DNA from 2 places in the Streptomyces hesseae genome. Region 1 is predicted to be linked to the other one. Evidence: riboswitches for the same ligand, from Rfam matches in the RefSeq annotation. Region 1 holds a riboswitch; the other holds the start of a gene.

Region 1 (3,398 bases):
GGGCTTCGCCGTCGCCCTGCGGGCCAAGGGCGAGACGGTCGCCGAGATCTCCGGCCTGGTCCGGGCGATGTACCGGCACGCCAATCTCATCGAGGTGCCCGGCCCCAGCGTCGACATCGTGGGCACCGGCGGCGACGGCGCCAAGACCGTCAACATCTCCACCATGTCCTCGATCGTCGTCGCGGGCGCCGGGGCGAAGGTCGTCAAGCACGGCAACCGCGCCGCGTCCTCCGCGAGCGGCGCCTCGGACGTCCTGGAGAAGCTCGGGGTCAATCTGGAGCTGACCCCGCGCCGGGTGGTGGAGGTGGCCGAGGAGGCCGGCATCACCTTCTGCTTCGCCGTGAAGTTCCACCCCGCCCTGCGCTACGTGGCGCCCGCCCGCCGGGAGCTGGGCATCCGCACGACCTTCAATGTGCTGGGCCCGCTGACCAACCCCGCGCGGGTGAAGGCCCAGGCGACCGGGGTCGCGGACGCCCGGATGGCGCCGATCCTGGCCGGGGTGCTGGCCGAGCGCGGCTCCTCGGCGCTGGTCTTCCGCGGTGACGACGGGCTCGACGAGCTCACCACGACGGCCACCTCCCGGGTGTGGATCGTGGGGGACGGCCAGGTGCGGGAGGAGTCCTTCGACCCCCGGGACGTCGGCGTCGACCTGGTGCCCATCGAGGCGCTGCGGGGCGCCGACGCCTCGTACAACGCGGATGTGGCCCGCCGGCTGCTCGCCGGGGAGACCGGCCCGGTCCGGGACGCGGTGCTGCTCAACTCCGCCGCCGCGCTGGCCGCCCTGACGCCGACGGACGCGCCGCTCACGGAGCGGATCCGGGCCGGGATGGAGCGGGCGGCCGAGTCCATCGACTCGGGCGCGGCCCGGCGGGTGCTGGAGAAGTGGGTGGAGGCCAGCAACGCGTAGGTCCTCCGGCAAGGGCGCGGTCCGCGATGCGGACCGCGCCCTTGCGCATTCAAGATCCTGTGGCATGATGCTGCGCAGGTCACGAGTGACAGCGATTCGGCCCCGGCCTGCTGTCCGGCAACCCTCCTTCCGTGGCGGGGTGCCCCGGGTGATGACCAGGCCGCAGGCAGCGACGTCTGCGGCAAGCGCGGATCCCTCGCCAGGGATCCTGGTTGTCGAGGGAGATCCTTCCGTGTTGCAGCGAATGCGATAGGGCCGTTTCGGCCCCTTCTCCGGTAATCCCGTGTGCGCCCCTGTGCGGCGTGCGCGCGTCTTCATCCATCGCCCTTACCGGGAGAATTCGCCATGTCCGCATGCCCTGTTACCGCTGTCGCCACCACTGTCGAGCCGCTGCCCGTCCTCGGTCGCGACGTCCGCGTACCGCTCGCCACCGGAGGCGAGGTGACCTACGCGGCGCTCGACTACGCGGCCAGCGCACCGGCGTTGCAGCGGGTGTGGGACGACGTCGCCGCCTACGCGCCGTACTACGGCAGCGTGCACCGGGGCGCCGGGTACCTCTCGCAGTTGTCGACCGACCTGTTCGAGGGCTGCCGGGCCACCGTCGCCGCCTTCCTCGGCTGCCGCGAGGACGACCAGGTGGTCTTCACCCGCTCCACCACCGACTCGCTGAACCTCCTGGCGTCCGTACTGCCCGCCGGCTGCCGGGTGTTCGTCTTCGAGACCGAGCACCACGCCGCCCTGCTGCCGTGGCGCGGCGCCGAGGTCACCTACCTCGACGCCCCCCGTTCGCCGAGGGAGGCCGTCGAGACGCTGGAGCGGGCGCTGGCCGACCGGGAGCCCTACGGCCCGGGGCTGGTCTGCGTGACCGGCGCGTCCAATGTGACCGGCGAGCTGTGGCCCGTGAGGGAGCTGGCGGCGGCCGCGCACGCGCACGGCGCGCGCATCGTGCTGGACGCCGCCCAGTTGGCGCCGCACCACCCCGTGGACGTCGCCGAGTGGGACGTCGACTGGGTCGCCTTCTCCGGGCACAAGCTGTACGCGCCGTTCGGCGCGGGCGTGCTCGCGGGGCGCGCGGACTGGCTGCGGGCGGCCGAGCCGTATCTGGCGGGCGGCGGCGCCAGTCGCAGGGTGGCCCGGAACGCGGAGGGCGGGGTCGAGGTCGAGTGGCACGACACCGTGGCCCGGCACGAGGCGGGCTCGCCCAATGTCATCGGCGCCTACGCCATCGCCGCCGCCTGCAAGGCGCTCCAGGAGGCCGGCTTCGACCGGCTGGTGGAGCGGGAGCGGGAGCTGATCGCGCGGGTACGGGCCGGACTGGCGGACGTCCCGGGGGTGCGGGTGCTGTCGCTGTTCGGCGAGGACGCGCCGCGCGTGGGCGTCCTCTCCTTCGTCGTCGACGGCTGGAACAGCTCCCGCTTCGCGGCCGCGCTCTCCGCCGAGTACGGGATCGGGGTCCGCGACGGACTGTTCTGCGCCCATCCGCTGGTGCGGGTCCTGCTGAACGGGGACCGGGACGCGGACGGCGAGTGCGGGGGCCCTGACGAGGGGCGTTCGGTGCTCAACGCGGTTCGGGTGAGCTTTGGGGCGGGGACGCCCGATGAGCATGTGGAGCGGTTTGTGGGGGCTGTGCGGGAGCTTGTTTCCGCGTAGTTCTTCGGCTGCGGGCCGCCGTCGGCTGGTCGCGCCCACGCGGCGCTAGCCGCATATCGACACTGCCTCGCGCCCCTTTGGGGCGCAGCCCCTTAGTTGTCGAGGCCGATCGCGAAAGCCGCTTCCAGGTCGTGCTGGGAGTACGTGCGGAAGGCGATGTGGGTCTCCGTCGAGGCCACGCCAGGCACCTTGCTGATCCGGCCCGGGATGAGGTCCGCCAGGTCGTCGTGCCGGGCCACTCGCACCATCGCGATCAGATCGGCGCCACCGGTGACCGAGTAGACCTCGCTCACGCCCTCGATGGCGGCGATGCTCTCGGCGATCTCGGGGATCCGGTCCACGTCGGTCTTGATGAGCACGATCGAAGTGATCACGTCGGTTTGTCTCCTTCGGTGGACCTGGCTGCGTCCTTCACTCTAGCCGCAGGTGTCCGAAGCCCCCAGGCGTAGCCGAATCCGAGTGCGAATCCCACGACGTGGGCCAGATAGGCGACCCCGGGGCGCCCGGCGTCCGTCCCCGTCGCCAGCCACTGGAGCGCGAACCAGAACAGCAGTACGGCCCAGGCGGGAAAGCGCAGCGGCAGGAAGAACAGGAAGGGGAAGAGGCTGGTGACCCGCGCCCTGGGGAAGAGATAGAGGAACGCGCCGAGCACCCCGGAGATGGCTCCCGACGCCCCCACGAGCGTGCGTTCGGAGTGGGCGTGCACGGCCGCGTAGCCGAACAGGGCCAGATAGCCGGTGAGGAGGTAGCAGCAGAGGAACGCGGCACGGCCCAGATGGGCCTCGGTCATGGCGCCGAAGACGTAGAGGAAGAGCATGTTGCCCAGCAGATGCAGCCAGTT
Region 2 (3,398 bases), on a different contig from region 1:
GGGAATAGGGAAACGGTGGCCGCGCGCGTTAAAGCCCCGCCGCCCGGAAAGCGTCGAGCGAAGGCGGAATCGTCGCCGTCGGTCCCGCCGCCACCGCGTCCAGCGTCTTGAGGCCGTCGCCCGTGTTGAGCACGACGGTGGTCAGCGACGGATCCAGCCGCCCGTCCTCCAGCAGCTTCCGGGTCACCCCGACCGTCACCCCGCCCGCCGTCTCCGCGAAGATCCCCTCCGTACGGGCCAGCAGCCGGATCGCCTCGACGATCCGCTCGTCGTCCACGTCCTCCACGGCCCCGCCCGTGCGCCGGGCGATGTCGAGCACGTACGGCCCGTCCGCCGGGTTGCCGATGGCCAGGGACTTGGCGATGGTGTCCGGCTTCACCGGCCGCACCACCTCGTGCCCGTCCTTGAAGGCGCGCGAGACCGGCGCGCACCCCTCGGCCTGGGCGCCGAAGATCCGGTACGGGCGGTCCTCGACCAGTCCCAGCGCGATGAGCTCCTTCAGCCCCTTGTCGATCTTCGTCAGCTGCGATCCCGAGGCCACCGGCACCACGATCTGGTCCGGCAGCCGCCAGCCCAGCTGCTCGCAGATCTCGTACGCCAGGGTCTTGGAGCCCTCCCCGTAGTAGGGCCGCAGATTGACGTTGACGAACCCCCAGCCCTCGCCCAGCGGGTCGCCGATGAGCTCGCTGCAGAAGCGGTTCACATCGTCGTACGTGCCCTCGATGCCCACCAGGTCGCCGCCGTAGACCGCCGCCATCACGACCTTGCCGGCCTCCAGGTCGTGCGGGATGAAGACACAGGACCGCAGGCCCGCGCGCGCCGCCGCGGCGCCCACCGCTCCCGCCAGGTTCCCCGTCGAGGAGCACGAGAGGGTGGTGAAGCCGAAGGCGCGCGCCGCCTCGACGGCGATGGCGACGACGCGATCCTTGAAGGAGTGCGTGGGGTTTCCGGAGTCGTCCTTGACGTACAGCCCGCCGGTGACGCCCAGCTCGCGGGCGAGGTTGTCGGCCTTGACGAGCTTGGTGAAGCCGGGGTTGAGGTTCGGCCGGTCCGCGACGTCGGCGGGTACGGGCAGCAGGGGGGCGTAGCGCCAGATATTCGCGGGTCCGGCCTCGATACGGCGGCGCAGCGCCTCGGGGTCCCCGGCGGGGAGTTCGTAGGCCACCTCAAGGGGGCCGAAGCAGCCCACGCAGACGAAGGAGGGACCGAGCGGGAAGCGCTCGCCGCACTCGCGGCAGGAGAGCGCCACGGCGGGACCGAAGGAGGCGACGGAGGGGTCGGTGACACGTACGGAGGTACGACTTTCAACGGCTTCGACAGCCATGGAGGCGAGGCCCTTTCTCCTCATCTTCCTCGCGGCGAACGTCGCCACGAGACGGAATTGGCACCTTCCCCGCCGGGAGCCTCGCCGTGTGAACGGTGAGACCGGCTGGAGGGTTGCCGGGGCTTCAACGGGCCGTATCCCTCTGCCCCTCTGGATGAGCGGTATGGCGCTGGGCGGACCCAGGCGTTTGTGCGCGTGACGACCCCCGACATAGGACGGCCGTCCGCGTTGTTCAAGACTGTAACGGAAGGGATGGTCGCTTGAGAGGGCCGTCCGAACCGCGAGATGCGTCACAACGACAGGAGTTATGCACGTGCTGGAAGAGGTGGAACGCTGGCTCGCCCGGCGGTCCTGGTCCGCCGCCGACCGTCCGCTCGACCAGCTGCTGGCCGCGAAAGGGGACACGGGCACCACGGTCAGCGTGGTGCTGCCGGCGCTGAACGAGGAGGCGACCGTCGGCGAGATCGTGGCGACGATCCGCCGCGAGCTGATGTCGGAGTCCGTCCCCCTGGTGGACGAGCTGGTGGTGCTGGACTCCGGTTCCACGGACCGCACCGCCGAGGTCGCCGCGGCGGCCGGCGCGCGCGTCGTGCACCGGGACGAGATCCTGCCGCGACTGCCCGCGCTGCCCGGCAAGGGCGAGGTGCTGTGGCGGTCCCTGCTGGTGACGACGGGCGACGTCGTCTGCTTCGTCGACGCCGACCTGAAGGACTTCTCCAGCGCCTTCGTCTCGGGGATCGTCGGCCCGCTGCTGACCGATCCCGAGGTGCGGTTCGTCAAGGCCATGTACGACCGCCCGCTGGGCGAGGTCGCGGGGCAGGGCGGCCGGGTCACCGAGCTGGTGGCGCGCCCGCTGCTCAATCTCCACTGGCCGCAGCTCGCGGGCTTCGTCCAGCCGCTGGGCGGCGAGTACGCGGCCCGCCGCTCGCTGCTGGAGCGGCTGCCGTTCCCCGTGGGCTACGGCGTGGAGCTGGGCCTGCTCGTGGACGCTCTGCACACGGTGGGCCTGGACGCGCTGGCGCAGGTCGACGTGGGCGTGCGCAAGCACCGCCACCAGGACGGCCGGGCGCTGGGCCGGATGGCCGCGACGATCTACCGCACGGCGCAGCTGCGGCTGGCCCGGGGCCATCTGGTGCGCCCGGAGCTCACCCAGTTCGAGCGCACGGCGGAGGGGTTCGTACCGCGGACGTACGCGGTGGACACCGAGGAGCGGCCACCGATGGCGGAGATACCGGAGTACGCCCGGCGGCGCGCGGCGTAACCGCCAGGAGAAGGGCCGGAGAAGGGAACGGGACGTTCCCGTGTGCCACCCGACGGGCCGTGCGTACGTTTGAGCGGTTCCCCGGGCGGCAAGGCTGGCGACATGGTCGCTGAGCATCCCCCGTCCGCCCCGGAAGCCACTGCCCCGGTAGCCGCCGCACCCATCGTCGTGGCGTCCAACCGGGGGCCCGTCTCGTACGCGCTGCGCGAGGACGGCTCGCTGGCGGCGGGCCGGGGCGGCGGCGGGCTGGTGTCCGGGCTGAGCGAGATCGGGCGGGACCCCCAGGGCGCGGCGGCGGTATGGGTGTGCGCGGCGCTGGGCGAGGGCGACCGGCTGGCGGCGGGGCGCGCGGGCCGAAGACTCGACCCGGCCGACACGGGCGGGCTGCGGGTGCGGATGCTGGACATCCCGGCCGGGACGTTCTCCGCCGCGTACAACGGCGTGGCCAATTCCGTGCTGTGGTTCGCCCACCACATGCTCTGGCAGACCCCGCTCGAGCCGGTGTTCGACAAGGAGTTCCGGTCTCAGTGGGCGGCCTACGAGGCGTACAACACCGCCTTCGCGGACGCGATCGCCGAGGAGGCGGCCGAGGGCGCCGTCGTGCTCGTCCAGGACTACCACCTCACCCTCGTCCCCGGGCTGCTCCGGACCCGCCGCCCCGACCTGCGCATCGGCCACTTCTCCCACACCCCCTGGGCCCCGCCGGACTACTACCGGCTGCTGCCGGACGACATCGCCGAGCAGGTGCTGCGCGGCATCCTCGGCGGCGACCGTGCGGCCTTCCTGACCCGGCGCTGGGCGGAGGCGTTCGCC

Evidence for each region. Region 1 has a riboswitch for S-adenosylmethionine ahead of RM609_RS27950 (aminotransferase class V-fold PLP-dependent enzyme). Riboswitches for the same ligand answer to the same signal wherever they lie in the genome.
Region 2: another riboswitch for S-adenosylmethionine. It lies ahead of thrC (threonine synthase); the one in region 1 lies ahead of RM609_RS27950 (aminotransferase class V-fold PLP-dependent enzyme).

The regions. Positions count from the first base shown of each region.
Region 1 is NZ_JAVRFI010000024.1:68,666-72,063, reverse strand. Features, by position in the region: gene trpD (anthranilate phosphoribosyltransferase) at 1-907, shown strand, start outside; SAM riboswitch class IV at 985-1,101, shown strand; gene RM609_RS27950 (aminotransferase class V-fold PLP-dependent enzyme) at 1,253-2,557, shown strand; gene RM609_RS27945 (Lrp/AsnC ligand binding domain-containing protein) at 2,650-2,931, opposite strand; gene RM609_RS27940 (rhomboid family intramembrane serine protease) at 2,928-3,398, opposite strand, start outside.
Region 2 is NZ_JAVRFI010000041.1:5,627-9,024, reverse strand. Features, by position in the region: gene thrC (threonine synthase) at 29-1,324, opposite strand; SAM riboswitch class I at 1,342-1,485, opposite strand; gene RM609_RS33385 (glucosyl-3-phosphoglycerate synthase) at 1,638-2,585, shown strand; gene RM609_RS33380 (alpha,alpha-trehalose-phosphate synthase (UDP-forming)) at 2,688-3,398, shown strand, end outside.